DNA from 2 places in the Fictibacillus sp. NRS-1165 genome. Region 1 is predicted to be linked to the other one. Evidence: riboswitches for the same ligand, from Rfam matches in the RefSeq annotation. Region 1 holds a riboswitch; the other holds the start of a gene.
What was found. Region 1 has a riboswitch for S-adenosylmethionine ahead of ABHN01_RS22070 (bile acid:sodium symporter family protein). Riboswitches for the same ligand answer to the same signal wherever they lie in the genome.
Positions count from the first base shown of each region.

Region 2: it holds a riboswitch for S-adenosylmethionine, as region 1 does, so the genes downstream of both, ABHN01_RS05535 (methionine ABC transporter ATP-binding protein) here and ABHN01_RS22070 (bile acid:sodium symporter family protein) in region 1, are expected to answer to the same signal.

Region 1 is NZ_JBDPNU010000060.1:39,275-54,446, reverse strand. Features, by position in the region: gene ABHN01_RS22115 (CoA-acylating methylmalonate-semialdehyde dehydrogenase) at 1-47, opposite strand, end outside; gene ABHN01_RS22110 (PucR family transcriptional regulator) at 224-1,789, opposite strand; gene ABHN01_RS22105 (NucA/NucB deoxyribonuclease domain-containing protein) at 1,926-3,605, opposite strand; gene ABHN01_RS22100 (DUF4870 domain-containing protein) at 3,871-4,179, opposite strand; gene ABHN01_RS22095 (anthranilate phosphoribosyltransferase) at 4,279-5,331, opposite strand; gene ABHN01_RS22090 (L,D-transpeptidase family protein) at 5,475-6,209, opposite strand; gene ABHN01_RS22085 (molybdopterin oxidoreductase family protein) at 6,418-8,505, shown strand; gene ABHN01_RS22080 (ribbon-helix-helix domain-containing protein) at 8,474-8,659, shown strand; gene ABHN01_RS22075 (ABC transporter ATP-binding protein) at 8,775-10,568, opposite strand; gene ABHN01_RS22070 (bile acid:sodium symporter family protein) at 10,784-11,746, opposite strand; SAM riboswitch class I at 11,924-12,024, opposite strand; gene ABHN01_RS22065 (DinB family protein) at 12,308-12,793, opposite strand; gene ABHN01_RS22060 (WYL domain-containing protein) at 12,945-13,229, shown strand; partial or broken gene splB (spore photoproduct lyase) at 13,268-14,295, opposite strand; gene ABHN01_RS22050 (transcriptional regulator SplA domain-containing protein) at 14,311-14,553, opposite strand; partial or broken gene ABHN01_RS22045 (GNAT family N-acetyltransferase) at 14,661-15,167, opposite strand.
Region 2 is NZ_JBDPNU010000015.1:25,869-41,040, forward strand. Features, by position in the region: gene ABHN01_RS05500 (M28 family peptidase) at 1-1,538, opposite strand, end outside; gene ABHN01_RS05505 (YfcC family protein) at 1,548-2,984, opposite strand; gene ABHN01_RS05510 (M20 family metallopeptidase) at 3,047-4,240, opposite strand; gene ABHN01_RS05515 (LysR family transcriptional regulator) at 4,402-5,316, opposite strand; gene ABHN01_RS05520 (MerR family transcriptional regulator) at 5,454-6,215, shown strand; gene ABHN01_RS05525 (MetQ/NlpA family ABC transporter substrate-binding protein) at 6,304-7,131, opposite strand; gene ABHN01_RS05530 (methionine ABC transporter permease) at 7,153-7,818, opposite strand; gene ABHN01_RS05535 (methionine ABC transporter ATP-binding protein) at 7,808-8,821, opposite strand; SAM riboswitch class I at 8,898-9,002, opposite strand; gene ABHN01_RS05540 (hypothetical protein) at 9,089-9,349, opposite strand; gene ABHN01_RS05545 (Na+/H+ antiporter) at 9,457-11,481, shown strand; gene ABHN01_RS05550 (AraC family transcriptional regulator) at 11,522-12,391, opposite strand; gene ABHN01_RS05555 (MFS transporter) at 12,490-13,767, opposite strand; gene ABHN01_RS05560 (RpiB/LacA/LacB family sugar-phosphate isomerase) at 13,805-14,257, opposite strand; gene ABHN01_RS05565 (LacI family DNA-binding transcriptional regulator) at 14,385-15,172, opposite strand, start outside.

The sequences.
Region 1 (15,172 bases):
TTTACAAAATTTTTGAGCGTTTGGGCTTTATTCGTCGTCACTGTCACAATAAAAACCTCCCGTATCCATTTTTTAAATATTCTAAACTTTCTCTATTCCATTATAACCCGATAACTGCGGACATTCATTAGACATATCGTAAAATCATTTACCTGATACGTATACATAACGGTAAATAAAAGAGGCTGAGCCCCAATCTCTATGTGGAATTGGGGTTCAGCCTCTAAGGCAGTTCCAGGTATTCATGTGCCATTGCGGCAAATTCCACAGCCTGGCGCTTTCCGGGTTCCATAAAATCTTTGCCGAGCAGCTCCTCCAGCTGCTTAATCCTGTGGTACAAGGTCTGCCTGACAATATATAGCTGACCTGCTGTTTCTTGTTTGGATCCACCGCACATCAGAAAGACCTTCAGTGTGGTCAGAAGCCTTGTATTATTTTTTGCGTCGTACTCAATCACCGGTCTGAGATAATCTTGAATAAAATCTTCGAGCTCGTGCTTGTCCTGAATCATGGAAATCAGGCGGTACATATGGAGGTCATCGTATAGCGGACTGATTTTCCCGTTCGGCAGTTTGGTTTGAACCATTAAAGCCTTCAGGGCTGTATTATAGCTTTTATCGAGTGATCCGAGCCTGTTTATCCGTTTGCCGACCGCCATAAAGAGGGATGGTAGCTTTTGATTTTCCCTTGCCAGAAGAATCCCTTGGCGCACCCTTTCTTTGTAAGACATGACTTCCCTTAAGTTGATGAGGATAAAAATGAGATGGTCGCTTTTTACATAGGGGAGAATATAAAAACCGAGCGGTTCGAAAATGGACCTGATAACAATCTGTATATATGGATATTGTGTTTCAGAGACACCTGCCTCTCTATTTTCCATTTCTACACAAAAAACAGATGCTCCTTGATGCCGGCCCTTCATCCCCAAGTAACTGAGATGCTTTTCGATCTCATCGTCACGATGGCGGCCTTCCAGCCACTCTTGCATCCAGGTGTTTTCTTCCGCCCTCTTTTTTTCAGCAGCATACATCTCCCGCAGAAGCTGGTTGGCCAATGCGGTAGCTGTCCTGTCTGCCAACAGGACGTGCAGATCAGTCATGGGCCGATCTTTCGAACAGAGAATCAACTCTGCAAATGGATGGTCCAGCACCTGAACGGGCTGCCTTACTACAAAAGAGGTTTCCTGTTCCTGTTCAATAAAAACAAGCAAATTTTCCTGTTCTGAGGAATCCAGGGCAGGGACTAGTGTCACATTTTTCTGGCTATGTATAAAAACCACCTGCATGTTAGTGGAATTGTGAAGAAGATTCAGTATGTTTTCCTGAGGATTTGGGCTCAGCAGAATCTGATTCAACGCTTGTGAAAAACTCTCAAGCTTTGTGATCATCTCATAATGCTGCTGGATGAGATAGGTATGCAGGTCTTGGGTAATATCAATGAAACGGACTTCTTCTTCAAACAGGATAATGGGAAACCCGTGCTTTTCAGCTGTTTCAAGAATGCATGAAGGCACAGCCGAGAGCTGGGTTCCAAGTTCGATGCACAAACCAGAAACATTTAATTCAATAAGCTCCAGCACAAAAGAAAGAAAGACTTGCTCGTTGTCTTTCCATGCCATGCCCGTCGAAAGAATCAGCTCATTTCCGTTCAGGAGATTTCCGATCTGTGTGACCTCCATCACATGAACCCATTTGACCAGACGGTTCAGTCCCTTGCTGCCGGCAGCTATTTTCGCCTTGGAAAAGGTGTTTCTCTTCAAAACATCATTCATCGTAATATTCAGATGCAAAACGATACCGGCACCCCATTTCTGTCGGAATTTACTTATTATTCATTCTTTTATTTTACAACAGTCCTTGCCGGGAGGCACTTTCTTTTCAAAAAGAAAAGACCTCTTGTTCTAAAAGAGGCCCTTAGGCTTTGCTTTAGGGAATGGCATAGATTTCTACGGTAAATTCTTGATCGTTTGTTTTTTCCGGGTTTGCAAGGTAGATGTCGTCCACAGTTTTTATATCCGTTGTAGATCCGTCTCTCAGATCATTAAAAATGGTCTCATCGAAGCCGAATTTGTCATCATGCATTACATCAAACTGTGCGCCTGCCGGACCTGAGGTGACTTTCCATTGGAGTTTGCTGGCATAGGCAGGAATGTTTTTCAGTGAAAAATTATCGCTGGATCTATGATCCTGTCCGGGCTTGGGAGTACCATAGGATGAAATGGTCCCCACTTTTACAGGAGCTTTTACTTGTACGTAAAACGGATCATTGTCCAAAATCCGGTCATACGCATACCATGCCGCCAGCCATCTTCCTGTCGCATTATTGGATTCCTTTGGAATAAGTCTTACCGAAAACCAATCCTGCCCATTGGTCGATGACCCTTCCCAAGTTGAAGCAAAAGGAAATTCATCGCACTCCTTTCCCGTCCGATCTTCATCCTTAAATTCCTTGTTGCAGACGGATCTCGTCTTTGCCCGGTTTTGTGCATATTCCTCAGGATGCCTTTTCGTATACATACGTGTCAGCGGGCGGTCCCCCAATGCTCCAGGTATTTTTTTCCCCAGCTTATAAGGTTTCGTCTTCTCTGGTTGATCCATGGCAAACTTCCAATGTTCACCCGCTTCTTTTAATGGAGCGAACCCTGGCTGGGTGACGGGTACATTCAATACCGCATCTGTTTTACTGAATATAGCCCCCTGCCAAAAATGCTGGTCGGGAAAAGCAAACATGTATTTTGCTGAATCAAACCGGACTCTCTGTTTGATTCCATCGATCGTTTTAGTAAATTTCCTGGGTGCATGCTTTATAGTGAGTTTGGGCCAGAAATCCATGTATCCGATTTGATCCGGGTTATTATCAGTGGCCGGGGGAGCGTCTGAAAGGAAAGTTTTCAAACCATAGTTTGTGTTTTTCCACTGGGCGATCGTACGTTCTATGGCTGGGGTCTTTGAATCGGGTTTGCAATCACCTGGATTGATTTTAGCCTGACAAACGAGGTCGATTTTCAGTTTTGCACCGTTTAATGAAGGGTTGGTAACAAGAATATCATCAATGCTGTAATAGACTCTCATTTTCCGGCTCTGATTAGATCCGTATCCGATTTCAGTAAACTGAATTTGCACACCGTCATACGTACAAATACCAAAGCGGCATGACCTTGGTATCTGGTATGTAGCCACATGGGACCAGCAGAAAGAGTAATGATTTTTAATATAACCTGTTTCTGATCCGCTGGATGGGTTGTTTCTGCACTCTTCCACGGTACTGATATGATCATAATCGAATGCCGGCGGCTCCCAGCCCAATGCAGTGAACCTTGGCGGTCCCATCTTTGATTCATAAACAGAACTGCTTTGCTTGTCTTCGTTTCTAAGATCCTCTAACGTCTGAACCTCTTTTTCTGTTTTTTCCTTTATTGATTTCTCGCTGTACCTTTCAACAGATTTCCCTTCCTTCATGAGCTTTGTTGCCTTTTCCATGTTTGCTCCTCGAAGCCAATAACCGCCTCCTTCTGGATTGGATTGTGCCTCTGCTGGTGTAATAAGGCCCATGATCAAAAATAACATGAGTGAAGCGGAAACGATCAGCCTGTACGATCTGGACATTTCATAACCTCCTCTATTATTTTGATTTGGAAATTAGGATTTAATAGTTCCTCCACATATCGGCCTATTGTTTCCTTTTTTACATCTCCCAAATCGGAGACATGTTACTATACAAATCTATCATTTACAATACATCCCATAGAAAATACTTCCAAAATACTAATGGAGTTTTTTAAGATATAAGGAACTGGGTAGATAGGTGAACGGCAAATGTCATACTTAAAAAGCATTCTCCAATAGAAAGGGAGAATGCTTTGCTGAAAAATTATTTGACCCATGAACCGACAATGGGGTATCGGTATGCCCGCTCATTTAAAGCTCGCACAATGCCCATTAAAGGCGCAATGATAGCCATTAATCCAAAAACAATAAGGAATGGCAAGCCGATGAGCACCCATGAGAAAAACGCCGAGATACCGATTAACAACCCGATAACAATGTGGAAGAGCGCAGCTTGCAGTGCCAGGCTTTTAACCTCCCGATCGGATATGAGCAGGTAAACGATGAGCGGAACCAGCAACGGCGCAAACCAAGTACTGGCGTGAATAAGAATTCGAAGTCCTTTATGTTCCAATTATCAAAATCTCCCTTTTCAACAGTAATAGAGTATATGGTTAGTTTATAAGAATTTTTCCCTTTTGCAACTCGCCTCGAGTCCAATTTTACGTACGCCTCAAGACCTAGGGCTATAAGCAGCATTAGCCTGCTGCTGCCAGGACTGCAGCTGCTCCAACCCTTTGCGGTCGTTCAAAAGCTGTTCCGCAAGAGCTGTTCCTTTGGCTACGGACTGGGTATGCCCAAGTATATAGAAACGGAGCCCGGCGTTAAGAACGACCTGATTACGATATGGAATAAGCTTCTCTGACCTTTCGCCTGCCAGTACACTTTCGATGATTGTAGTTTGCTCAGCTGGAGTAAGTCTCTCTTTGTTTATTTCCTTTGCATGCTTTATTCCATAGTCTTCCGGATTAATAATGATCGATTCACTTTTCTCCTTGGTTACTTCATATATAAAGCTGCTTCTGTGTACAGGAAGATCTTCTGAACCTTCCGCCCCTTGTACGATAAAGGCTTTTTCATAGTTTAACTGCTGAAGACTCGGTATGATTTTATTGACTGCGGTTCGATGAAAGACACCAAGGATAATGTATGCTGCACTCGAAATATCCAGGAGCTTCTCAACCGTATTCATAATTGTCCTCACGCCGATTTCTTTGCGTATATCCCTTAATGAACTGAGCGGTGGACAAAGCTTTTCCGTCCATCCAAACCCGATCGCTGTTCGATCAAGCGAAGACTCTATTTCTTTTAAATTCTGAGCGACCGGAACTTTTAGATGCTCCAGTATGGTTTTTAATGAAGTTCCGTGTTTGGGAGGAAGCGATTCATCAGCATGCAAAAATACCGGCAAACCCTGCTGCGATAAAAGAATGCTCACAGGAATTGTCGCCGCAAATGAGTTTCTGCCGTTATAAGGTCCTGCACAGTCAAGTATCTTTCGGGTATTCCGAGTCAAATGCCCGGTATGGTTTCGGAACTCGTGAATAAAAGCGAGAAGTTCATCCGGAGTTTCCATTTTTATGCGTTCAGCCATGAAAAATGCGGCGATTTGGGCATCTGTTGCCTCCCCTTCAGTAATACAGGCAGCCGCTTTCAGCGCTTCTTCATACGTCAGGTCTTTAGCCCCCCGCTTGCCTCGTCCAACTTCTTTAATCCATTGCTGCATATCCGACACCTCTCATATCTGTTAATTTTAGAATTATCTCATTTTTCACCGTGAAAATAAACCCTAATAAATCTCCAATGAATTTGGCTGATCAGGGTTAAATATAAAAGAGATTCTTATAAAGAATCTCTTTTGTGTTTCCTTTATAGCATTCCGAGCATCTTTTTGGTTGCCGGACCCACAATCCCGTCAACTTTCAGTTTCTTTGCTTTCTGGAACTTGCGGACAGCCGTATCGGTATTCTTCCCGAAGATGCCGTCGATTCCCTTCGTGCTGTATTCTTTATTGGTAAGAGTTCTCTGCAGCTCTTTCACTTCAGTTCCTTTGCTGCCTAGCTTGAGGTTTACAGAAGAGTTCGCAGGAAGTGACGATGATTTCAGACCGTATGCAGCGGCGATGAAGTCATAAGATTTGCTCGAACTTACGATAACAACAGGTGTATTGACTTTCACTTTGCTGAAAAGCCACTGTACTTCGTTGTTGTACATTCGGATGCATCCGGCACTCGCATAGGTTCCAATGGAGCCCGGGTTGTTGTTTCCGTGAATAGCATAAGTGGTCCCCCATGTCCCTCTGGCATTCAGTCCGAGCCAGCGGTTTCCAAGCGGGTTCCTCGGATCTCCACCAGGAATATGGCCCGAATAGTATGGCCTGTTGACGATTTTGTTTACAATTTTAAACTTACCTTCAGGCGTAAATGATTTTTGCCGGCCTGTAGCTACTTTGAACACACTGTTCAGCCTGCTGTTTTCATAGTATGCCAGCTGATTCTTCGATTTGTTGATGATAATGAATTGGCTTGCTCCGGCTGCACGGGCAGGCTGGGCAAAAAAAAGCACAAAACTGAACGTTAAGAGGAGCACTAAAAGTTTCTTCATCTGTTCCCTTCCTTACTTTAAATTTACGTTTGTCGCCAAACAATAAATCATATGCTCCTCAGCAGGAATAAGATTACATTTTTTACAATTTTATTTCATTTTAATTAAATTCAAATGGCCGTCACTTATTTCATTTGGAAAGAAGTCATTGATAATCTGGGGAAATGAACTTATCCTTAGATAAACAAGAGGTTGAAAGGAGAAAATGATGAGCACCTATACGAAACAGCAGAACGGCATCTTCCCCTCCGTCTGCCCTCTGGATTGTCCGGATCAATGCGGTCTGATTCTCCATAAAACAGATGGAAAAATAATAAAAGTTCAGGGAGATCCAAACCATCCGGTTACAAAAGGGAACATTTGCAACAAGGTAAGAAATATGCCGGAACGAATCTATGATTCTAACCGGCTTACCACTCCTTTAAAACGGAGCGGCCCTAAAGGTTCCGGGCAATTTGAGCCCATTACCTGGGAAGAGGCGATTGGCTCCATCACTTCCAAATGGAAGAATCTGATAGCAACTGAAGGCGCTGAAAGCATCCTGCCCTACAGTTTTTATGGCAACATGGGAATTTTGAGCGCTGAAGGTATGGACAGGCGTTTTTTTCACCGGCTGGGTGCCAGCCGTCTGGACCAGACCATCTGTTCTGTCGCAGGTTCTGTCGGCTACAATTACACCATGGGCGGCAGTTTTGGAATGGATCCTGAAGACACCATTCATTCCAAGTTAATCATCTTTTGGGGAATCAATGCGGTCAGTACCAACATGCATCAGGTCGCGTTGGCACAGAAGGCACGAAAAAAAGGTGCAAAAATTGTCGTGATCGATGTGCATAAAAACCGGACCGGTATTCTGGCAGACTGGTTTATTCCCATCCTTCCGGGCACCGACAGTGCACTCGCCCTAGGCTTAATGAACATTCTTTTCGAAAAGCGGTTTGCCGACCTCGAATTTTTGCGTAAATATACAGTAGGCTATGAAGAGCTTCAGGAGCATGTTAAACAGTATGATCCCCATACCGTATCTGCCATCACCGGTGTCTCTGTGGAAGAGCTCCAAGAACTTGCAGCATTGTATGGCGGAATTTCACCGTCATTCATACGCATCGGAAACGGTCTGCAGCATCATGACAACGGAGGCATGGCTGTGCGTACCATCGCATGCCTTCCAGCCATAACGGGGCAATGGCTAAAAAAAGGAGGAGGCGCGATAAAAGGAAACTCAGGCTACCTTGCTCATAATAAAGCTGCGGTTCAACGGCCAGATCTGCTAAAAGATAAAGAGACACGCGTCATCAACATGAACCAGATCGGAAATGCTCTGCTTGACGCAAAGCCTCCCATATCCTCGATGTTTGTATACAATTGCAATCCGGCGGTTGTAGCTCCGGAAGGCCAGAAAGTACGCAAAGGGCTGGAAAGGGAAGATCTTTTTTTAGTGGTTCACGATCTCTTTCTGACCGAAACGGCAGCTTATGCAGACATCGTACTGCCTGCTACCTCATCGTTCGAGAACACGGATTTTTACACGTCCTACTGGCACAAATATACACAGATTCAGCTGCCGGTGATCGAACCCTTCGGAGAAAGTAAATCCAATCCCGATGTCTTCCGCCTTCTGGCCGGAGCGATGGGCTTTGAGGAGGATGTGTTCAAGGATTCGGATGAGGATATGATTGATCAGGCATTCAACCATCCAGCCAATCCTTGCCTTGCGGACATCGATCTCCAAATGTTAAAGACAAATCAGTATGCTAAAGCAAAGGACTCATCCCTATTTTCAGGGCCATTACCGACACCGAGCGGTAAAATAGAGCTTTTATCCAAAAGGATGGAGGAAGATGGCTATCCGGCACTGCCGACATATATCCCGCTGATATCCGACGGTGATCATCCCTTCTTGTTCGTACCGGGGCCAAACCATAATTTCTTAAATTCGACGTTCAACAATAACGAAAAACATATACACCTAGAAAGAACACCTCAACTTCATCTTAATTCAATGGATGCCCAAGAGTTGAAGGTTGAAAATGGAGAAATGGTTCGGATTTGGAATGACCGCGGAGAATGTTTCCTTCAGGCAGCCGTTGGTGACAATGTATTGCCTGGTGTGGCCGTTACCCAGGGCCTGTGGGCCGATCTGCCGGGGACAAAACAACTCGTCAACACGCTGACCCCGGACCGAATTGCGGATATGGGCGGCGGGGCAACCTTCTTCTCTGGTCGCATCAGCATTGAAAAAATGAGACTAATAGGAGGAAACGATGTATCAGAGCAGCATCCGGCCAAAAAATGATGACCGAAAGAACGTCAATACGACCTTGAGCCAGTCACTGTATAAAGAATTAAAAGCATTGGCAGCAAAGCTTGACAGACCTGCAAACGACCTTTTAGAAGAAGGCATGCGGCATGTACTTGAAAAATATAAAAGTCAAAGGATTCCAAAGTAAGATAAAAAGGATGTACGCCCCAGGTGAGGTGTACATCCTTTACTTGCTTTTGACCGATGAAATATATAATGAGAGGTTGAATTCCTGAATTCCTCGTGTATTTTTGCTCGTGATTCTACACTGTCTGCGTCTGCAGGAGCTGATAATAATCTCCTTCACCGGCGACCAGCATTTCATGGCTGCCTTCTTCCTGAATTTTTCCTTCTTTCACCACAATAATTTTATCGGCGTTTCGAATAGTCGATAAACGATGAGCGATGATGATGGTTGTGCGGTCTGTTGATAACTTATCCAGTGCAGCTTGTATGGCGTACTCAGTTTTAGTGTCCAAAGCGGATGTCGCTTCATCCAAAATTAAAATCGCCGGGTCCTTTAAGAACATGCGGGCAATGGAGATTCGCTGCTTTTGCCCTCCGGATAACTTCACACCCCGTTCCCCAATCATCGTATCAAGCCCTTCCGGAAGGCTCTCAATCAATTCTTCAAGCTGCGCACTTATGATCGCATCAAAAAGCACCTCTTCACTTGCTTCAAAGTCACCATACATGATGTTGTCTCGAATGGTTCCATCAAATAAGTAAATATCCTGCTGCACGATTCCGATATGGCTCCGCAAAGATTGTAACGTTAAATCGCGGACATCCATCCCATCGATGGTGATCTTTCCTTCTGTTACATCATAAAAGCGGGGGATTAAACTGCACAGCGTCGTTTTTCCCCCTCCTGAAGGACCGACCAGTGCCAGTGTTTCTCCAGCTCGTACATTGAAAGAAATATCTTGAAGTACATGCTGATCTGTTTCGTAATCAAAGCATACATCTTTAAAGGTAATATCTCCACGGAGGCTTTCCACTTCAATTGCATTTTTCCTATCTTTGATCGACGGCTCCAGATCAAGCACTTCAATATAACGCTTAAACCCGGCATAGCCTTTCGGCAGTAATTCCAAAATCTGGTTGATATGCTTGATCGGCGCGATGAAGACATTCGACAGCATCACAAACGCCACGAATTCTCCGTATGTCATTTGGTTGTTAATGACATACCAGGAGCCGCACCCTAGGACGAGTATAAGGATCACTTTCATCAAGGCAAAGTTGATCGAACTGCTCCAAGCCATAATTTTATATGCCACCAGTTTGGCACTCCGGAAACCTGCGTTTGTATTTTTGAATAAATTAATTTCGTGCTCTTCTTTGGTAAACGATTGCACAATACGGATTCCGCCGATATTGTTTTCAATCCGGGCATTGTAGCCTGCAATCTTTTCATACATCGTGTGGAAGGATTGCGACATCTTTTTGCTGTAAAACAAAGAAACAAAAATGATAATCGGGATCGCTACGGCTAAAAGAAGCGCAAGCTGCCAATTGATGTTGAACATAATGGCAAACGAACCAAGAATCGTCATCATCGCGATGAAGAGATCTTCCGGTCCATGGTGGGCTACCTCACCAATGTCCATCAAGTCATTCGTCAGACCGGAGACAAGGTGACCGGTTTTATTATTGTCAAAAAACGAGAAAGACTGCCTTTGCAGCTTGGCAAACAAATCTCTTCGCATATCCGTCTCTATACCAACACCGAGCTTATGGCCGAAGTAGGTAACCACATAGTTCATAAATGTACTGAGGATAAAAACAAACAGCAGTACAATACACGCAATCGAAATCCATTTCCAATTATTGGTCGGCAAAAGGTCGTCAATGACGCGGTTCATCGCTAGCGGAAAGGCCAGCTCCAGCAAGGCCACAAAGACCGCACAACTAAAATCTAAAACAAACAGCCCTTTATATGGCTTATAGTACGAGGCAAATCGTTTAATCGTATCGATGGATGCCCCCTCCTTCTTGCTGAAAATAGGAATCTCAAAAAATTGAGAAGGAGAAAATTCTGCTTCTACTATCATCCTATCCTGATTGAGAATAATAATCAATTATAAGATACAAAAACAACCTTTACAAAAGTCCGCCTTCTCTTGAAGTATAGATTCTCACGCTGCAAACCCCTCCTTCTGGCTAAGGGAGGGGTTTACGATATTTATACCTACTAAGCAGTACATCTATGGTAAGGGGCTAGGGGCAAATAAACAGCCTCCATGCCTTCCCCACCTTGCATAGAAGATCATTTGTTAATTGTAAAGTTTGATATTTTCTCTTTTTTGTCTCCCAGACGGCTGAAAATAAATGCGAGAATAGAACCAGAAATATTGTGCCATACACTAAAAATCGCACTCGGTACAGCAGCTAATGGCGAGAAATTAGCTGTTGCAATGGCTACACCCAATCCGGAGTTCTGCATCCCTACTTCCATTGCCACAGCCTTTTGTTTTGCTAAATTCATTCCAAAAAGACGGGAGAGGAAAAAACCAAGCAAAAAGCCCAATACATTATGCAGGATAACGACAGCAAAAATAAGCGGCCCTGTGGTGGCTAGCTTAGCCTGACTGCCTGCTACTACACCAGCAACAATCAAAACAATAGCGACGGTAGATACAAGGGGCAATACCTTTACACTCGCTTCCGCCTGTCTGCCAAAGAATTTCTTAATGAGAAACCCGAGGGCTAACGGAATGATGACCACTTGAAGAATAGAAACAAGTAATGACCACATATTGATGTCCACCCACTTACTTGCTAGCAGCAATATAAGCAGCGGAGTCACAATGGGTGCAAGAATGGTTGAAACCGATGCAATGGACACAGCAAGGGCCACATCCCCTCTTGCCAGAAAAACCATAACATTCGATGCCGTTCCACTTGGACAGCATCCTACCAGGATGACGCCAACAGCCACTTCCGGCGGCAGGTCCAGCCCCCAAGCCAATAAGAACGCCAATCCCGGCATGATGATATAGTGACAGACCACACCTATCGCTACATCCTTTGGCCGGCGGAAAACTTCTTTAAAATCTCCCGCGGACAATGTAAGTCCCATCCCAAACATTACAATTCCTAACAAGGGAACTACATAGCCTCCAATCCAATTGAAATTGGCGGGGAACATATAGGCAATAATTGAAAAAAGAATAACCCAAAACGTAAATGTTTTCCCTGCAAAAGAACTGATCTTTTCGATAATCATCATAAAGCCCCCTCACTATTATGTTCTGTTCTTCCCTGTTCGTTGGATGGAGCTGTCATCAATACTGTCATTCAAAATACACCCTTTTCCCACGTTTTAAATGTGTCGTCTATTCCATAAAAAAACTCTTCCTCAAAGGAAAGAGTAAATGATTTTTTTCATAAAAGATCATGTGATTCTTTCCTATCTTTGCTTTCAAGCCTCAGCTTGCTGGATTAGGCAAAATAAAATGTGTTGCCAAGGCTTCAAACGGCCAGTCCCTCCACCTCTCTTGATAGATAAATCAAACATATGGAATTTTCTTAACATTTTAAATATAGCAATCATACTAAAGAACTTAAAACCTGTTGTCAATACACATATTCATACGTTTTTATGAGGATTTGGTAATAAAGCCAGACATAACAAAGGCAACCCTCCCTTACCAACAGGGGTGTGGTTGCCTCTTGTTATGACTATATAAAGATTGTATGCCACCTGTTGCTCAGCGGGGCAGCTGATCGCTTCAAGGTCCATTCGCTTGGTATCGCGGGCCGCCAGTCGATAGATAACGGCACAGCTCAATCAATACAGATCGAACATATTGACTTCATATCCCTGCTCCTTTAAATAGTTAAACAGCTGCGCCCTGTGATGCTGAGCGTGCGTAACGATCTCGATCAGCCATTTGGCCTGCACCGTTCCATGATCTAAATAAAACGGCTTTGTTTTTTTTTGCAGAAATTGTTCATCCGGCAGCTGTTCCATATAGCTTCTTACATCTTGCAGCCCACTTTTCATCCTCTCGATCCATTGATCCGGCTCTTGATCGTTGGCAACCTCAGCTTCGAGTTTCCCAACCTCTTCCTCGCCTTTCTCCTGCAGGATGAGAAGGTCAGCAGAAGGGACGGAAACGAGGTGCAGCACCAGTTCATGCAATGACCTCATGTTTTCTCTTGGCCTGTAATCCAAGTGGTTGGTTGATATTTTACCGATTAAATTTGTAGAAGTTCTTACTATCAGCTCCAACTCTTCCAGAAGCAACTCTTTCATTTCTTTTATTCCCTGCATTTTGCCCACTCCCATTCAGTTATTTGATTTCTAGCTGCGCTTATGTACTTGCTGTCGTTTTATTGTAGCTAATAAGAGTGACAGATAAATAAAATAAATAAAAATTCGGGAAAAATAAGATGTCAAAATCGAAACGTATCCTGGAACTAAGATGACTGTCAACCGAAACCAGCCTGGGGAAAAACTGGTCAGGCTCTATGGTGAACTGAGCAAAGAAGGTGTCCAGCATTGTGAATCTGAGATTTGGACGGCGCCCGAGCTAAAGACACGAAACGATGGCACTGGATGGCTGGAGTGCTCCATTCCTAACACCGACCTAGACTACTTTACGGAGTTTTTTATAGGAATGGGCAGAAAAGCGACGGTTAAACGGCCTCATGAGCTGTTGGATCTCAAAAGGAAACGGCTGACAGAATTATCGGACGTTTACAGATGAAAAAAACCAGGGTCACAAAGGGAGCCCGGTTTTTGGCTTTACGTAAAATATTCAATTTTAGCGTTAGGAAAGAATCGGTCGATATCAGACTCCAAGCTCTCCCGCAGTGCATGTTCCTCTTCCTTGCTGTAGATATATTTTCCGATTCCGTAACGCCCCCATTTATACCTCCGCTCTTCTTCGTTCATCTCAAGCTTTGTTTTTGGGTAGTTTTTCTCGATTACGCGTTTGGCAGGCTTTGTGAAGCGGTGCTGAATCATCTCGAATGTAATATCATCCCTGGCGCTTTGCGGAAGTGCCGCATCAAGCTTTTCAAACAGCTCGCGATAGCCTTCCTGCCAGCCTTCATGAATATAGATGGGGCGACAATAAAACCTAGCGGATATCCGGCCTCGGCGACCTTTTTCGCAGCCTCGATCCGCATGTCGAGGGGTGATGTTCCCGGTTCAAAATATTTGATCACATAATCCGCATTCACACTAAAACGGAACCGTGTGCGGCCGTTATGCTCTGCATCGAGCAGATGATCGACATGATGAAATTTTGTAACAAACCTTAGCCGGCCGAGATCGGACTGTCCGAAATATTCAATCGCGTGCTTCAATGTATGAGTCAGATGGTCGATCCCAACAATATCAGATGTACAGGAAGCTTCAAAACGTGTGATCTGGGGGGCACGTTCTTCCATGTAATTTTGAGCCTGATCCAATATTTCTTCGACGTTTACATAGGTGCGGATATATGGTTTGCTTCCCATCGTTGTCTGCAGATAACAGTAGTGGCAATGCCCCATGCAGCCAGTGGCAAACGGAATGGCATATTCCGCAGATGGTTTGGACGAGTCAAATTTCAAAGTCTTCCGGACGCCGACCACAAGGGTTGATTTGGCGTTCCTGTATTTTTGCAGGTCGTTATCTCCCGGAATATTTCGTACCTGATTATGTGAAGTTGTTTCCCGGATCTCGAGTCCCATATTTTCAAATTTCTGTTTCAGCTGGACTCCTAGACGGTACTCCAGCGCCCTGGGTTCAATGTAAACCAGCTGCGGGACAAAAGGTTTTATCAAAAGTACACTCTCCTTTTACTGGTATTGGTCATAATCAAAGATTTTTTTATAGTGCTGTTCCGCTTCTTCAAATGTGTCATAGACGGCATCATCATCAGCCAGAAGATGATAGGACTCGTGCAAAAACAGAGCCACCTGATTTTCATGTTCAGGGTGCTCTACGATTTCAGCCTCTGTGATATTAGCTACATTTGGAGTATGCGGGTTTCTATAAATAACAAAGACTTGATCCCCCGCTTGATATTCCCTTTTTCCCATGTTGGCCCATTCCTTCCTGATAAATTGCACTCCGTTACTATCCTTGCCTCTGCCTCCTCATTTTATGTTAAGAGGCCCATTAAAAAAGACTCTCCCATTGGAAAGCCTTATTCATCGTGAGGGTTTATGATGGCCAGTACCTGGTGATCCTCCCACTTCTTTATGAAAACCTGCCTTTTCCAAAACTCTGATCGATCCAATGTTATGCGGCATAACACCCGCTTCGATGCGGTGAAGTTTAAGTTCGGCAAAAGCATACTGTACGATCAGCTTGGCCGCTTCTGTCGTGTAGCCTTTCCCGTTATGCTCCTGATCCAGAAAATAGCCGATGAACGCACTTTGAAGGGAGCCTCGCAAAACTTGAAAGAGATTAATGGTGCCGATTAACTCATGCTTGTCCATGGTAAATATCCCAAATTGATAGTCGGAATCATTTTTTTCCATTTCTCATAATCGCTGATCCTCTTCTTCTGGCCTTCTAAACTGTAAAAATCGTCCGGGCGCCCCATTGAAAATTCTTCGAAAAAAGCTCGGTTCTTCTCCTGCAATTGAAGAAGCACCTCTGAATCCTTTAACTCGAACGGCCTGATGTATACTCTCTTACCTGTCAACATTGATC
Region 2 (15,172 bases), on a different contig from region 1:
TGAAACGGAAATGTATTATCAAATTCATATTTACTGGAGCAGGAAAACATTAATCGGTTCAAAGTCCCGCCGACTGTTTTAAGCAAACGATTATAATCCTCGACCTTTACCCTCTCTTTTTTTGAGAGTGCCGTTACCTTTTCGCTCAATCTATCAAGCATCTTATAAACAGGTGTGAAATCAAATTGTTCGTCTGAACATCTGTCAATATCCCCAATAATCCTGCTGCTGTTTTTAACAAAATCGATCAGGTTAAGCGGCAAAACATCCAAATTGCATAATTCAAGAACAAGTGAAGTATGAATCTTTGAATCTCTGGCTAATAGCTCCAAGTCGACTTTGTCATATGAATCTTCCTCCGTATGCCACCACCAGTTACCTCCAGGAGTTTGATAGAGTTTATCCACTTCGTTCGGTTCATATTTCAGCTGAAAATGAAGCGGAATATTCGTTCCCCAGAAGGACTGATCAGCACCACGAGGTAAAAATGCGAAATGATTTGGCTTCTTCCCTGTAAAATATAAGATTATATCATCTAGTAAACTTCTATCCTCGATAGAACTGGACCTCGGGAGAACATTGATACCGCCCTTCGTTCCGGGAAAATCCACATTGATATGAGCGATACAATTTTCATTAATCTCATGCCAGAATTGATCACAATACCAGGCAGACCCAGCATACCTTCCATTGGAATGGCCTGGCCACCATGCAAATTTTATCCCACGAGTCAATTTTCCGCTCATAGATGAGAAGATTCGCGCCAACTCAAGCAGTAATGCATTTCCCCCGGCATTATCGGTCGCTCCTTTATGCCAGGAGTCGTAATGTCCTGATATTAAAATGTATTGATCCGTATTGCCTGGAATGGCAGCCATCGGTAAACTCACTCGCTTGATTCCTGTCTGTATTTCCGTTTTCAGGATGACTTTGATGTCTTCTTTTTGAATCTGTTTGATTAAATGTATACCATCGTCATACGTGATCCCAACGACAGGAATCTTCGTTAGCTGGTCTGCGTTTTCGATTGTCGGTGTCCCCCATACTGTCCCAACGGTTTCTTCATGGATGACTTTTTCAGGAGATGGCCAAATATGAATTAACCCTACCGTACCAGCACTTTCAATTTTTTTGACGTAATCCTCATAATAATTCCAGCTAACCACAATTTTCCCTTTTAGGTTTGTGTATCGATCACCAGGATGCATGCCGCTATCTGGCTTCTCACTGTATATGTCATAGAACACATCACCTTTGATTCCTTCGGGACAATGTAAGCTGTATGATCTGGCTTTGGCCCGGATATTAAAATTTTCAGGAGAGATGACCGTGACCTGCCCTTGAATGGGATCACTGAAATAACCGTCAAATTGGTGGCATTCATATTGAATTTCATACTGTTTCAGCTGTTCTGCAATGTAATCGGCTGCTTGTTCGGCTTCTTTCTCACCTGATAAACGGTCCCACTGAGTCAGTGTTTGGACATGACGGTCTAGTTGTTTTTCATCGATTAAGTTAAAAAGTGTATGTTTTTCCATACGATCACCTTAATATTGAATCGCATCTGCAATGAGAACAAAAACAGCTCCGATTACTGTCCATATGAAAAGCAGCGGCCAGAAAAACTTTACCCATTCCTGATATTTGATCCTGGAGACAGCTAGACTTCCCATTAACATGGCTGAAGTCGGCAGTATACAGTTGGATAAACCATCTCCCAGCTGAAAAATTAAAACTGTGGTTTGTCTTGTCACATTAATCAAATCAGCAAGAGGAACTAAGATCGGCATCGTTGTGGCGGCTTGTCCCGTTCCAGAAGTAATGAAAACATTCATGATGTTTTGAACGATATAAATGCCCATAACCTGAATTTGGGTCGGCAAGTGCTCTATCGCTGTAAACAAACCATTCACAACAGAATCGATCACGGCACCTTGCTCTAATACAACCACAACACCTTTAGCGATCCCAACAATGAACGCTCCAAACGTAATCTCTTTTGCCCCTATCACAAACTCACTGGCAATTTTACTTGGTCCATATCTAGAAAGAAAACCTACAATGATTCCGAGGGATAAGAAAAATGCAGCCAGCTCCTCCATCCACCAGCCCTTTTGAGAGACACCCCAAATTAAAACTCCAAACCCTAGTACAATGGTAAGTATCGTGAAATAATGTGTCAGCTTTAATTGTGGTAAAGAGGTCATAAAATCAAGCTTTCCTTTACCCTCCGTTTGTTCCAGCTCATAAGCAAGGCCCAGAGAAGGATCTCTTTTCACTTTTTTCGCATAACGCATGATGTACAGACTCGTCACAGCCAGCAATACAACTAAAAGAATGGCGCGCAGCCACATTCCTGAGAACAATGGAATCTCAGCGATTGATTGGGCAATCCCAACGTTAAATGGGTTTAAGAGCCCAGCTGTAAATCCGCTGGCAGCACCAAGCATCACCATCGCAGTACCTGTTACAGCATCATATCCCAGTGAACGGGCAATCGCTATTCCTATCGGAACAAACGCCATAACCTCTGCCGACATTCCCATCGTAAACCCGCCGATGGAGAACAACGTTAAGAAGATAGGAATCACAACGAGCCCGCGGTTCATAAAGGTTTTCCCAACCCTTGCCGTTACTGCCTCAATCGTTCCAGTCGAATTAATGATCTGGAACACTCCACCAATGATAAAAATGAAAAAGACCACATCACTCGCACTCGTTAATCCATGAACGATAGCTAATGGCACTTCTATGATGCTTACTGGATTTTGATCAAACGAATGAAACGTATTTTCGACGGCAACCTTGTTGCCTGTCTCTTTATCCTCCACTCGATCAAATTCACCCGCAGGCAAAATATAGGTTAATAGTGCAGAAGCTAGAATAATAAAAATGATGATGACCAACGTATGAGGCATTTTAAAAAAGCTTTTGAATTTCGAAGGAGGATCCGTACTAAACTCAACCGTTGATTTTGTACTCATTAGAAATACCACCTTTCTAGAGTTAGGGCTGCATGCCAAAATCGTTTCTTTTAAACAAATGTTTAAACCGATCTTTTATTCTTTTTCCATCCTTCGAACTCATTCCGTATCGCTTGGAAATGTTCGGGATTGCTGCAAACATCATAAGCGGTCATCGCTAATGCTTTTGCGGCCTTATTTAGGCCGATCATCCCCTCTTCCGAAGCTGATGCTTCCACGAATTCTGGAGTATGTGTCGTTGCATCGGTAATTTTTATGTAAGGGTGAATGGCTGCGGTCACTTGTCCGACATTTCCAATATCCGACGAACCGATGCCACCTTTATTCGGAGGCTCAATCACCACTTCTCCTAATGATTCCAAATTGTCCTTGAATAAGTGAGCCAATGTTTTATTATTGTTTCGTTCAGCGTAAACAAGTCCTTCCGTAATATCGATCCTCGCACCAACGGCTTCCGCCGCATGACGTGCGGCGGAGTATACCTTTTCGCGTACGATCTTCAGTTCATCCACTGTCTCAGCCCTAAGTAAGAACTCAGCTTCACAATAGGCTGGCACCACATTTGTAGCTTCCCCGCCTTTTGTAATAATCCCATGGATTCTGACATCATCCTTGAAAAACTGCCGCAAGGAATTAATCGCAACAAACGTATGGATTACCGCGTCAAGAGCACTAATCCCTTTTTCGGGTGCAGAGGAAGCATGCGAAGCCTTTCCATAAAATTTAAAGGAGGCATCCACACAGGCTAGTCCATCCCGCAACACCATCGACTGTTTCTGTGGGTGGCACATCATGGCGACATCAATATCATCGAAAACTCCATTTTCAACCATCAGGATTTTACCGCCTCCCTCTTCTTCAGCGGGTGTGCCCAGAACCACGATTTTCCCAGGCAGATCGGGATAAGTATCCTTTAGAGCGAGTGCTGCACCAACAGCAGACGTTCCAATAATGTTATGGCCGCACCCGTGTCCGAGACCTGCCAGTGCATCATATTCCGCTAAAATCGCAACAGTGGGTCCGCCTGATTTCCCTTCCCATGTCGCCCTAAACGAGGTTTCAAGATTTGAAATTCCTTTTTCAACATGAAAACCCGCCTTTTCTAAAGGCTCCGTCAACCATTTCATGGCTTGATATTCATTAAAGCTGAGCTCAGGATGGGCATGAATTTTTAATGATATCTCTCTTAGTTCAGCATCACGGGCATCAACGGCCGCCAGGATGGCCTCTTTTTCTCTCAAGTCAATGGTATTCATACTATATGACCTCCAAAACATTCAGAAAAATCAAATTAGTTTATTCCATTATTCATTTGTTGAAATGATAAGTAAACTTAATGTTTTTTAGGCACCTATAAAATTATTTTATATGCAAACAAAAAAACGCCGAATCGGCGTTTTTCTTAAATCTTCAGCAATCATGTACTCCTTGCATGTTCAAGTTTATAAATTTCTTTAATATAATTCACAAATGTAGAAATGGCCGCTAATTGCATGGATGATTGCCTGTATAACATCCACGTTCTTCTTGTTAATTCCTGGCCGTCCTTGAAAATCAATGGATGACAATATAAATCATCACTTTCTTTCACAAATACCTTTGGAATAATTGCATACCCCAGCCCTTTTTTCACCATTTCTTTACTGGTCTCATAACTATCCAATTGCATCGTAATGAGAGGCGGTTCATCAAATTGTTCGTTCCACCAGCATTGAATGCTTTGATCTAAAGGACGGATGGGCAAAATTTTATACTTCATTAAAACAGTGGGTTCTTTTCGATTAATCAAGGGCAGCTGAGGAAGTTTATGAAGATCAAGTTTGTTCTTCGATATGAGGCAAATGTTTTCCTCGCTCAGCAAATACTTTTGATCCGGCCAGTTGTATTCACCTTTAACAATGGAAACATCAATTTCCCCTTCCATCAGCAGATCCACGATTTCCGTGCTGAACCCTGTATCCACATTCACATGAAGATTTGGGTACTGATTCACTAAATATTCCAGAATCGAAGGCAGATTATAGAGCCCAAAGTTACTGCTTACACCTATTTTCAAACTTCCCTGAACTTCATTTCCCATGTTCAGTAAGTACTCTCTTGTACCCCGTAAATCCATGAGGATCCTTTTCGCATAGCCGACCAAATATTCACCAGCAGGAGTCATCTTCATGTTCTTCCCATTTTTGCTGAATATCACAATTTGAAATTCCTTCTCGATTTGGCGCAGCCGATAAGTGAGAGCAGGCTGTGTCATATAAAAGCGTTCTGCTGCTTTCGTCAAATTCGCGTTCTCATACAAGTACTGTAATATTAAACAATCCTTCTCATCCATCTGATGGATTCACCCGCTCTCTTATATATTGGTTTACGAAATGTTCATCCTAAATTTAATTGAAAAAACAGATCTCCAGTTCTTGACTCTAACCTAAAGGGAGCCCTTAAGCTAAATACAAGAAAGGAGTGAATCCAATGCTCTATACGGTAAAAGAGATTGCAGATCTATCGAACGTAACGAACGTAACAGTCAAGACATTATATCACTATCACAAGATCGGACTTTTACTGCCCTGCGAGACGAGCGAGGCAGGTTACCGCTTGTATGGAATGAAAGAACTGGAGCGTTTGCAGCAAATATTATTTTACAGGGAGCTTGATTTTCCGCTGGAGAAGATCAAGCAGCTGCTTGAAGGTGAACCGGAGCGATTATCGATATTGTCCAGCCAGAAAGAACTGCTCCTTGCCCGCAAGCTGAGACTTGATCGTTTGATCCAGACACTGGACGAATCGATTGGTTGTTCTGAGAGAGGAGAAGCTATGGACAAAACAGACATGTTTAAAGGATTTAATACAGAAAATGAATGGAAGGAAGCACTCGTTGAGCAAAATCAATATTTGAAAGAGACGTACGATTACGATTTACTCGACAATACTACGATTGATGTTGAAACGATGAATGAAACCGCTATTGAAGCACAACGATTTATGAATGGCATAGCAAGTGCCCTTCGATCAGGATTGAAAATCGATGACAAGATCGTAAGAGGCCTGATTCGCGATCATATCGATCTCTTAAATAAACAAGGCCATCTGATTACTCATAAAGATTATGCCACACAGGCAAGGTTTTTCCCAGATGATGATTTTCATCGGAATATGCTGGAGGCACAACAGACTGGCCTTGCGTACTTTCATTCGACCGCTGCAGAATCATTCGCAGCTGAAACAGATTAAGCATCTCAAAACGGAACCAATAGAAAAACTGGGAAAGGAAAAAGCAGCCTAACTCTTGTTAGACTGCTTTTTCCTTTCTACAACAAACTTACTTCTTCATCCACTCCGGTTTCCCGAACCCTTTAAATTCTTTATCAATGGTTTGTTCAAAGGCTTTGGATTCCACAACCTTTTTGATGTCTTTCGCGAATTTCGAGTCAACATCCTTTGTGTTTACAACTACTCGGTTGCGGTATTGATCCGGCATGTTCTCAAGGAACAGTGCATCCTGCAAGTTCATTTTTGCAGCGAGGGCAAAGTTACCAGGAACGGCTGATACATCTGCACTCCCGACAGCTCTTGGCAATTGCGCAGCTTCAAGCGCATTGAACTGCAATTTCTTCGGATTGTCCTGAACGTCTTTTTCTGAAGCAGTTAATGGATTAACACCTTTTTTAATGGTGATGAGTCCGGCATCCTGGAACATGATCAGCGTTCTTGCAAGGTTAACAGGATCGTTGGCAATGGCCACCGTGCTGCCGTTTTTGATGTCTTCCATCTTTTTGAATTTATCGGAATAGACGCCCATTGGCGCAGTTGGTACAATAATCAGCTCAGAAAGCTTTAAATTCTTTTCTTTTGCGAAATTCTCCATATAGATCTTGTGCTGGAACAGGTTCGCATCAATGGATCCTTTGGCTAATGACAGGTTCGGCTGAATGTAATCACTGAACTCGACCACCTTAACGTTATAACCCTTCTTCTCCAGTTCAGGTTTGATCGCTTTCGATACCATATCACTGTAAGGTCCGGCTGTTGCTCCAATGCTGATGTCCTTCTTGTCTCCCGCGCCTGATGATCCGCTGGAGGTTGATCCGCACGCTGAAAGAACAGCAATAGCGAATAGTAGAATGAGTGCTGAAGTAAACTTTTTCATTGGTTTCTCTCCCCTATTGTTTTATCTCTTGTCTACGAGTTTGGAGATCCTATCTCCGGCCAATTGAATGATTTGTACGAGTAGAATCAGAACGACTACGGTAGTGATCATCACAGTATTATCGTAGCGATAGTAACCAAACCGGATGGCCAGGTCCCCGATTCCTCCCCCTCCGACAATCCCTGCCATGGCCGAATAACCGACCAAAGAGATTGTCGTGATCGTCAATCCTTGAATGAGGCCAGGTTTGGCTTCTGGCAGAAGCACATCCTTAATGATCATCCATGAGGTTGCCCCGACTGCAACCGACGATTCGATCACTCCCTTATCGATTTCCCGGAGCGAGGTTTCAACCATCCTTGCAAAAAAGGGAATCGCGGCAACAGAGAGGGATACAGAAGCCGCAGTCGGCCCAATCGTTGTCCCTGTCAGCAAATCCGTTAACGGCAACAGCGCCACCAAAAGAATAATGTACGGAATGGAACGTATCAGGTTGACGATCCATCCTGTAATACTTTTCACAGCCGAGTTTTCAAGGAATAATCCTTTTTCCGTGACAAAAAGCAATACACCAAGCGGGAGCCCGATGATGATGGCCACGGCTAAAGAGATGCCTACCATATAAAGCGTTTGGAAGAACGCCTTGTTTAAATCCGGAAGAAGCTGCACCAGTGAATCAAGCGACATCATGCACCACCTCCAGACTCCTTGTTTTCTCCGTAATATATTCGATCGCTCTCTCTACTTCAGAACCTTCACCGGTAAGCTCCATAATGAAAATACCGAGCGGGATCTCCTGTATGTACTCAATCTTTCCATGCAGGATGTTCCCTTTGACCTTGTATTTCTGGAAGAGCTCAGACACTACCGATTCTTCTGCAATCTCGCCCTTGAACTGAATCCTGATGATCTTCCCTTTACGGTTTTGGATGAGCTGCTGAGGCAGTTCATACTGCAGGATACTGTTGATGAAATCTTTGGTCAATGGTTCCTGAGGATTGGAGAAGATGTCATAGACTCCGCCTTCCTCAATCACTTCACCGTTTTGCATGACGGCAACCTTGTGGCAGATCTCCTTCACCACTTCCATTTCATGCGTGATCAAAACGATGGTCAATCCCAGCTTTCGGTTAATGTCCTTTAGCAGGTTGAGGATGGATTTCGTTGTACTCGGATCGAGTGCTGACGTTGCCTCATCACATAATAGGACCTTCGGGTTATTGGCGAGCGCCCTGGCAATTCCGACCCTTTGTTTCTGCCCGCCGCTCAATTGAGCCGGATATTGGTCCTTCTTATCCGCAAGACCGACGAGATCCAATAGCTCCAATACTCTCTTCTCCGCCTCATCCTTCGATTTGCCTGCTGCTTTTAAGGCAAACGCAATATTTTCATAGACGGTTTTTGAACTGACGAGATGAAAGTGCTGAAAGATCATCCCAATCTTTAACCGCGCTTTTCTTAAGTCTTCTCCTTTTAGTGAAGGCAGATTGACCCCATCAATTTCTACCTCGCCGGATGTCGGCTTCTCCAAAAGGTTCAAACACCGTAACAGGGAGCTTTTGCCGGCGCCGCTGTATCCGATGATGCCATAGATCTCCCCCGCCTTGACGGATAAGGAAACATTGTTGACCCCTACGATCTCTTTTTTCTTTGATCGATACACCTTCACCAGATTTCTCACTTCTATCAAGTTACAACCCCCTCTTTCTTTCCAACCAAAAATGCCTCTTTCATCATGAAAGAGGCATTGGATTATACATTCAATCACCTTATCTTTCAGAATGACTTCATTCTGCAGGAAGTGGCACCTTTCCAAAATGGAGGTTGCCGGACGTCATAGGGCCTAATCCCTCAGTCTCTCTTGATAAGAACGGATATGTAATTATTATTAGAACATTTTTAATAATAAAGCGATTATCCTCCATTGTCAATGGCATTCATAGTGGAAAGGTTGGAATTAGGCCAGGATGGATGCAGAAATCCATTTTAAAAAGCTTTTTATTTTAATCATACTGATAACCGCTAAAATAATGGAAGCTGCGAAAAGAAGCATTAACATCCATTCGTACAAGTAGAACAGTGATTCCTTGTAGACAGCGAATAGATAACCAACAATGGAAAGAGGTATGATGGCAAATAATAAAAGGCGGCGTTTGTTCTTGCATATTTCAATTCTTCCAATTGACTTCCTCTCCAGCATCCAACCGTATTTTACCATCCAAAATGTTCAGATAAAAAGCCATGATTCCCGCAAAAAATAACAGGCAAAGATGTACAATGAAAAACACATTTGTGGTACAAACTGAATATGAAAGGAGGCAGATCATGGAGTTTTTTCTCGTTATTTTATTGCTGCTGTCCCTGATCGGGCTATCCAGCTTAATCAATCACCTTTTGCCATACATACCGGTGCCGCTCGTCCAGATTGCATTGGGCGTAACGCTCGCTTCCCTTCCCTTGGGGTTACAAATTCCTCTGGAGCCGGAATTATTTTTTATTCTCTTTATCGCGCCATTGCTCTTCCACGACGGAAGGCATGTTTCGAGGCAGGATTTATGGAAGCTCCGTAAACCCATCCTGTTGCTCGCCCTCGGTCTCGTGTTTCTCACAGTCTTGGTGATCGGAAGCTTGATCCATTGGCTCATACCAACGATCCCATGGCCTGCAGCCTTTGCCCTTGCAGCGATTCTATCCCCTACCGATGTGGTGGCTGTAAGCTCGATCTCGGCGCGGGTAAAGATTCCGAAGCCGATCATGCATGTTCTTGAAGGCGAAGGATTAATGAACGATGCCTCCGGGTTGGTCGCCTTTAAATTTGCCGTTGCCGCAACGGTGACCGGCGCTTTTTCATTGGCACAGGCCAGTGGAAGTTTTGTCGTGATTTCAATTGGAGGGTTCCTCGGCGGTGCGTTATTGGTTATCGTGATCATCCAGTTGAGGACGTTTATTCGGAGGCTCGGTATGGAGGATGTGACGATCCATATGCTCATCCAGCTCCTTACGCCCTTTTTTATCTTTTACATCATCGAACATTTCCATCTCTCGGGGATTCTATCGGTCGTTGCCGCCGGGATTATCCATGCCATCCATCAGGAGCGCAGCCGGATTCCCGCTGGAAAATTGCAAATTGTTTCCGAAAGCACCTGGACGGTTCTCATCTACATATTAAACGGACTGGTATTTGTGCTGCTCGGCTTGCAGATTCCAAGCGTGATCAATGAAATCCTTGAGGATCCCCTCTTCAATAACTGGCAGGTTACGGTGTACACTCTCATCATTTCCGTGGCGTTGATTCTTCTTCGCTTTTTGTGGATTTCGGCCACGTGGAGGGGATGGATGGAAAAAAAGAAGCCTCACATGCAGTCTCTGAGAGCGATATCCATCCTTACGATTTCCGGAGTACGAGGGGCGGTTACCCTTGCTGGTGCATTTACGATTCCCTTTGTCATTGCGGGAGGAGCTCCCTTTCCGGAGCGTTCATTGATCCTCTTTATCGCAGCCGGTGTGATCTTGTTTACATTGATCGCAGCCAGTGTTTTTCTGCCGGTTCTTTCACGAACGGAAAAAGGCGACCGTAATACGCTGAAAGAGGAAATGGAAAGGAAAGCAGCGCTCCGGACCATCGACGCAGCCATCCATTCGATCGAGGAATCCATAACCGATGAGAACCGGAGCGCGGCCATTTCCGTCATCAACAATTACAATACGGTACGCAATGAGGTAAGTGAAAAGAGTTCGGAGCAAATGAAACGGGAAGAAAACGAGGCACGGCTTACGGCACTCGAAGCGGAAGTCCGCTACTATGTGCATGTAAAAAGAGCCGGGGAGGTTGACCGGGAGACAGCGCATCTCATCGGGGAACATATCCAGAGAAGGCGGCTCGCCCGAACCAACCGGATGCAATACAGGAGATTGTTCCTTTGGACGCTTTTTAAACGCGGCTTGTTTGCCTTGCTAAAGCTTTTTATACCCAAACATAAGGAACGTAAAAAAACGCGTCGCGCAAGGACAAAAAAGCTGGTGAAGCTAAAAGTGAGCATGGCGAAAGCAGCCATTCACTATTTAAGGAACCATATCACTCCTGAAAATAAAAATAGTTATTTAGCGGTCATCGGGGAATACAATCGCCTCATCCGGCAGTTCAAGCTGGCGAAAAAAGGAGAGGAATCCAATCACTACACCCTGATGAAAAGAGATCTCCAGATCAAAGCCTTCCAGGCAGAGAGGGACGAAATTCAGCATCTTTACGAAGAGGGCGAAATCACCATCGACATCATCAGGGAATTGCGTAAACAGGTGAATATCAGGGAGGCGTATTGGATCGAGGAAACGACCGTTCAGCCGCATTAAAACAAACAGCATCGGCCTGCTTGGGCCGATGCTTGTCTTGTTATTTCTTTTTGACGGGAATCCAGATTTCACTTCTAAAGGTTTTGGACGAGGTGTCTTTATCCGCATTCCAGAGAATTTCCGGTCCTTCCACCTGTTCATACGACGATGACGGGAACCACTCGGAATAGATACGGCCCCAAATGTTCTGCAACGTATCAGGAAACGGGCCGGCTGATTCAAAAACAGCCCATGCAGACGGTTTTACATCAAGCTTCTCGAAGTGCTCCGGACACCCAGCTGTCGTGGCAGCCCCAATATAATGATCAAGCTCACTGTTCTCGGCTAGCCTCTCCGAAAAATTAGTGGATGCACTGATCAGCCCTTTTGGCTCGACATCCGATAAACCTTTTAACTCATCGATCATATCCGGGTTTAGACTCTGCCACATCGCAGCGATCTCAGGGTTCACCCCGCTAAAGACCAATGGCACTCTTTTTTTGATCCCGACGACATGAAACGCATCCTTCTCGACGATCCGATAATTCATCTCATTTCCTCCCTTAATGGATAACTGAAAGGACATACGCGGAAATGCTTTTAGAGAATGACCATTCTTCTTTGCTTCTGTCGGGGTAACGCCGTGCAGCTGCTGGAATGCCTTTGTAAAACCGTCGGCAGAACCGTATCCATACTTGACGGCTGCGTCAATGACCTTACAGTTACCGTTCATTAGTTCAAAAGCAGCCAGTGTCAATCTGCGGCGGCGAACATATTCCGATAACGGGATCCCTGCCAGAAACGAGAACATCCGTTTAAAATGATACTCAGAGCAGCAACCCCTTCTTGCGGCCTCGCGATAATCGAGCTCATCATCCAGGTTTTCCTCTATATACAGTAATGCATCATTCATGCTTTTAAGCGAATCCACTATCATTTCCCTCCTTTCATCCTCATCCTATCAAGAGACGAATCAACCCATCCGACAATCCGTGCACCGGTTTAACCGATTATTATTGTGAACTCCCCTTAGCTGCTGATGATGATCTTCTCCGCACCCACCGCTTTGTTCCTTTCTTTTAAAAATAATGCCAATATTCCTGATAAGGTTAACGAGGAAACGAGGAAGACAATTCCAAAGAGAAAACTGCCGGTTCCTGAAATGAGATATCCCACCATAAAAGGACCAATAAATCCTCCCAAATTCCCTATAGCGTTAATGGTGCCTATTCCAACGGATAACACTTCGTCTGCTAAATAGGCTGAAACCGCTGTCCAAAAAACTCCATAGCAATACATAAATCCTAGGCACAGACATAAAAACAAAATCGACAGGATAGGGTTGCTGCGGCCGAATAAAACAGAGATCAGTAAACACCCTGCTCCTGCCAATATCGGCACCGCTAACGTCCATTTATAATTCCCTGTTCGGTCTGCGCGTTTCGAGTTAATAACTGAGCCGATCATCGCAGCGATCCAAGGAAGAGCGGAGAGCAAACTGGTCACCATTAAACTTCCGGAGGATATGGAGTCTATTAATTTTGGAAGCCAGAGTCCAAAGCCATAAAAACCGACTTGAAGAAAGCAGAACACAAGCAGCAAAAGAATAACATTTCGATTGGTTAGAGCGTCTTTTATGCGCGGTGCAGCTTTTTTAATGACTTTTCTTTCCGCCGCCAACGTTGTTTCTAAGTATTCCCTCTCCTGTTTAGAGATCCACTTGGCCTGATTCGGTTCATCGTCAATCGTGAACCACCATACCAGTGCCCATAATAGAGGCGGAATCCCTTCTATTATAAACATCCACCGCCAATCCATATGAGTAAGGATGAAACCGGATAATGGGGCCACAATGATCGAAGCAAACGGAATACATAAATACCAGTAGGCATTGGCCCTGGCCCTTTCATTTAATGGGAACCATTTTGTTAACAGGATCATAGTAGCAGGCGACACTCCGCCCTCAGCTACCCCCAGCAATAATCGGACAATAAGAAGCTGCGTAAAATTTTGGACAAAGCCTGTTGCTATTGAAAAAACACTCCAGAAAAGCAAAGAAATCAAAATGAATTTCTTGGCACTCCATTTCTGTGCCAGCAAAGCGCCCGGTACTTGAAGAAACAAATAACCAAAAAAGAAAACTCCGGCTGCAAGGCCTGCATCCTTATCATCGATCCCCAAATCCTCTTGCATCCCAAACAAACCAAAACTAATATTGGTCCTGTCCATAAAAGCAATGGTATACATTAAAAAAGCAACTGGAATAATTCGTTTCCAACGATTAGAAGGTATTTCCAAAGCAGGCATGTCACTTCCTCCTTTAATAGGGTGTTTATAACCTCACTTAACGGCGTGAATAGTTCTCCATTTGTTTAAGCTTTTCAACCCTTCTTCTGCAATCTTCATCTGTACTGAACTCAGCGTTCAGGAAACTGGCGACTAAATCACCAGCAAGCCAAGGGCCAACAATTTGCGCTCCTATACACATGACATTGACATCATCGTGTTCCACACATTGATGGGCAGAATGTACATCATGACATACAGCTGCACGGATACCGGGAATTTTATTAGCTGCAATACAAGCGCCCACTCCTGTGCCACAAACTAAAACAGCCTTTTCCGCTTCTCCAGAAAGGATTTTATCGCACACTTCCCGAGTGATATCCGGAAAATCTATTGGTGTTTCATCAAAACAGCCACAATCAATAACCTCATAATCCATGTTTTTGATAACGTTTACAATTTTACTCTTCAAAGGATAACCCGCATGATCCCCGCCTACTACAATTATCATATTTCTTTTTCCACCTTTTCTGGTTAATCGTTTAACTGAACATGACAAAAAAATCCTTACACAGGAGAAAAATAAGTTAATCGTTTAACTTCTATGCAGAAATCACCTCCTTTGCCTTATTTATTTATCAACATCCACAAGATTCTCTAACTATCAGTGACGGATCCAGGTAGATTTCTCTTGGTTTAAATGGATCCTTTCTTTTAATTCTTTCGCAGATTAAATTAGCAGCTTGAACCCCCTGGTCATACGCCGGCTGTTTAACGGCTGTTAAAGAAGGATTGGAAACTGCAGCCCAGTCAGGGTCATCATAACCAATGATGGCCAGATCTTCTGGTACACGAATACCTGACTCTTTTATGGCATGGTAAGCCCCTAGTGTCATAAAGTTATTGCTTATTAATAAGGCATCAGTCTTAAAGTCTTGCTTGATCAGCTCTTTTGTTAACCTATTACCGCTCTCTGCCTTGAAATCTCCCTCTTTTATCAGTCTTTCATCAATAGGGAGATGATGTTTGTCCAGCGCCTGCTTATATCCAATTAAACGGTCACGTCCCGTACTTATACTTTGAGGACCTGTAATCATTCCTATCCTTTTATAGCCATGCTGTATTAAATGTTCAGTGGCTGTATATGCTCCTTTAATATTATTGGTTGCAACAATATCAGATAGTAGAGGATCCGGATACCGGTTCAAAAAAACAACGGGAACGTCCAAATTTCCAAGCTCTTCTAAATAACCATCAGCGTTTCCAGAAGAAGATACGATTAATCCATCCACTCTCTTCCCTAGTAAAACCTTCAAGTATTTTTTTTCCTTTTCAACATCCGAATCGGTATTACAGAGCAGGACGTTATAGCCAAGCTCGGTTAAATTATCCTCAATGCCTCTCACCACATGAGAAAAAAAGGGAT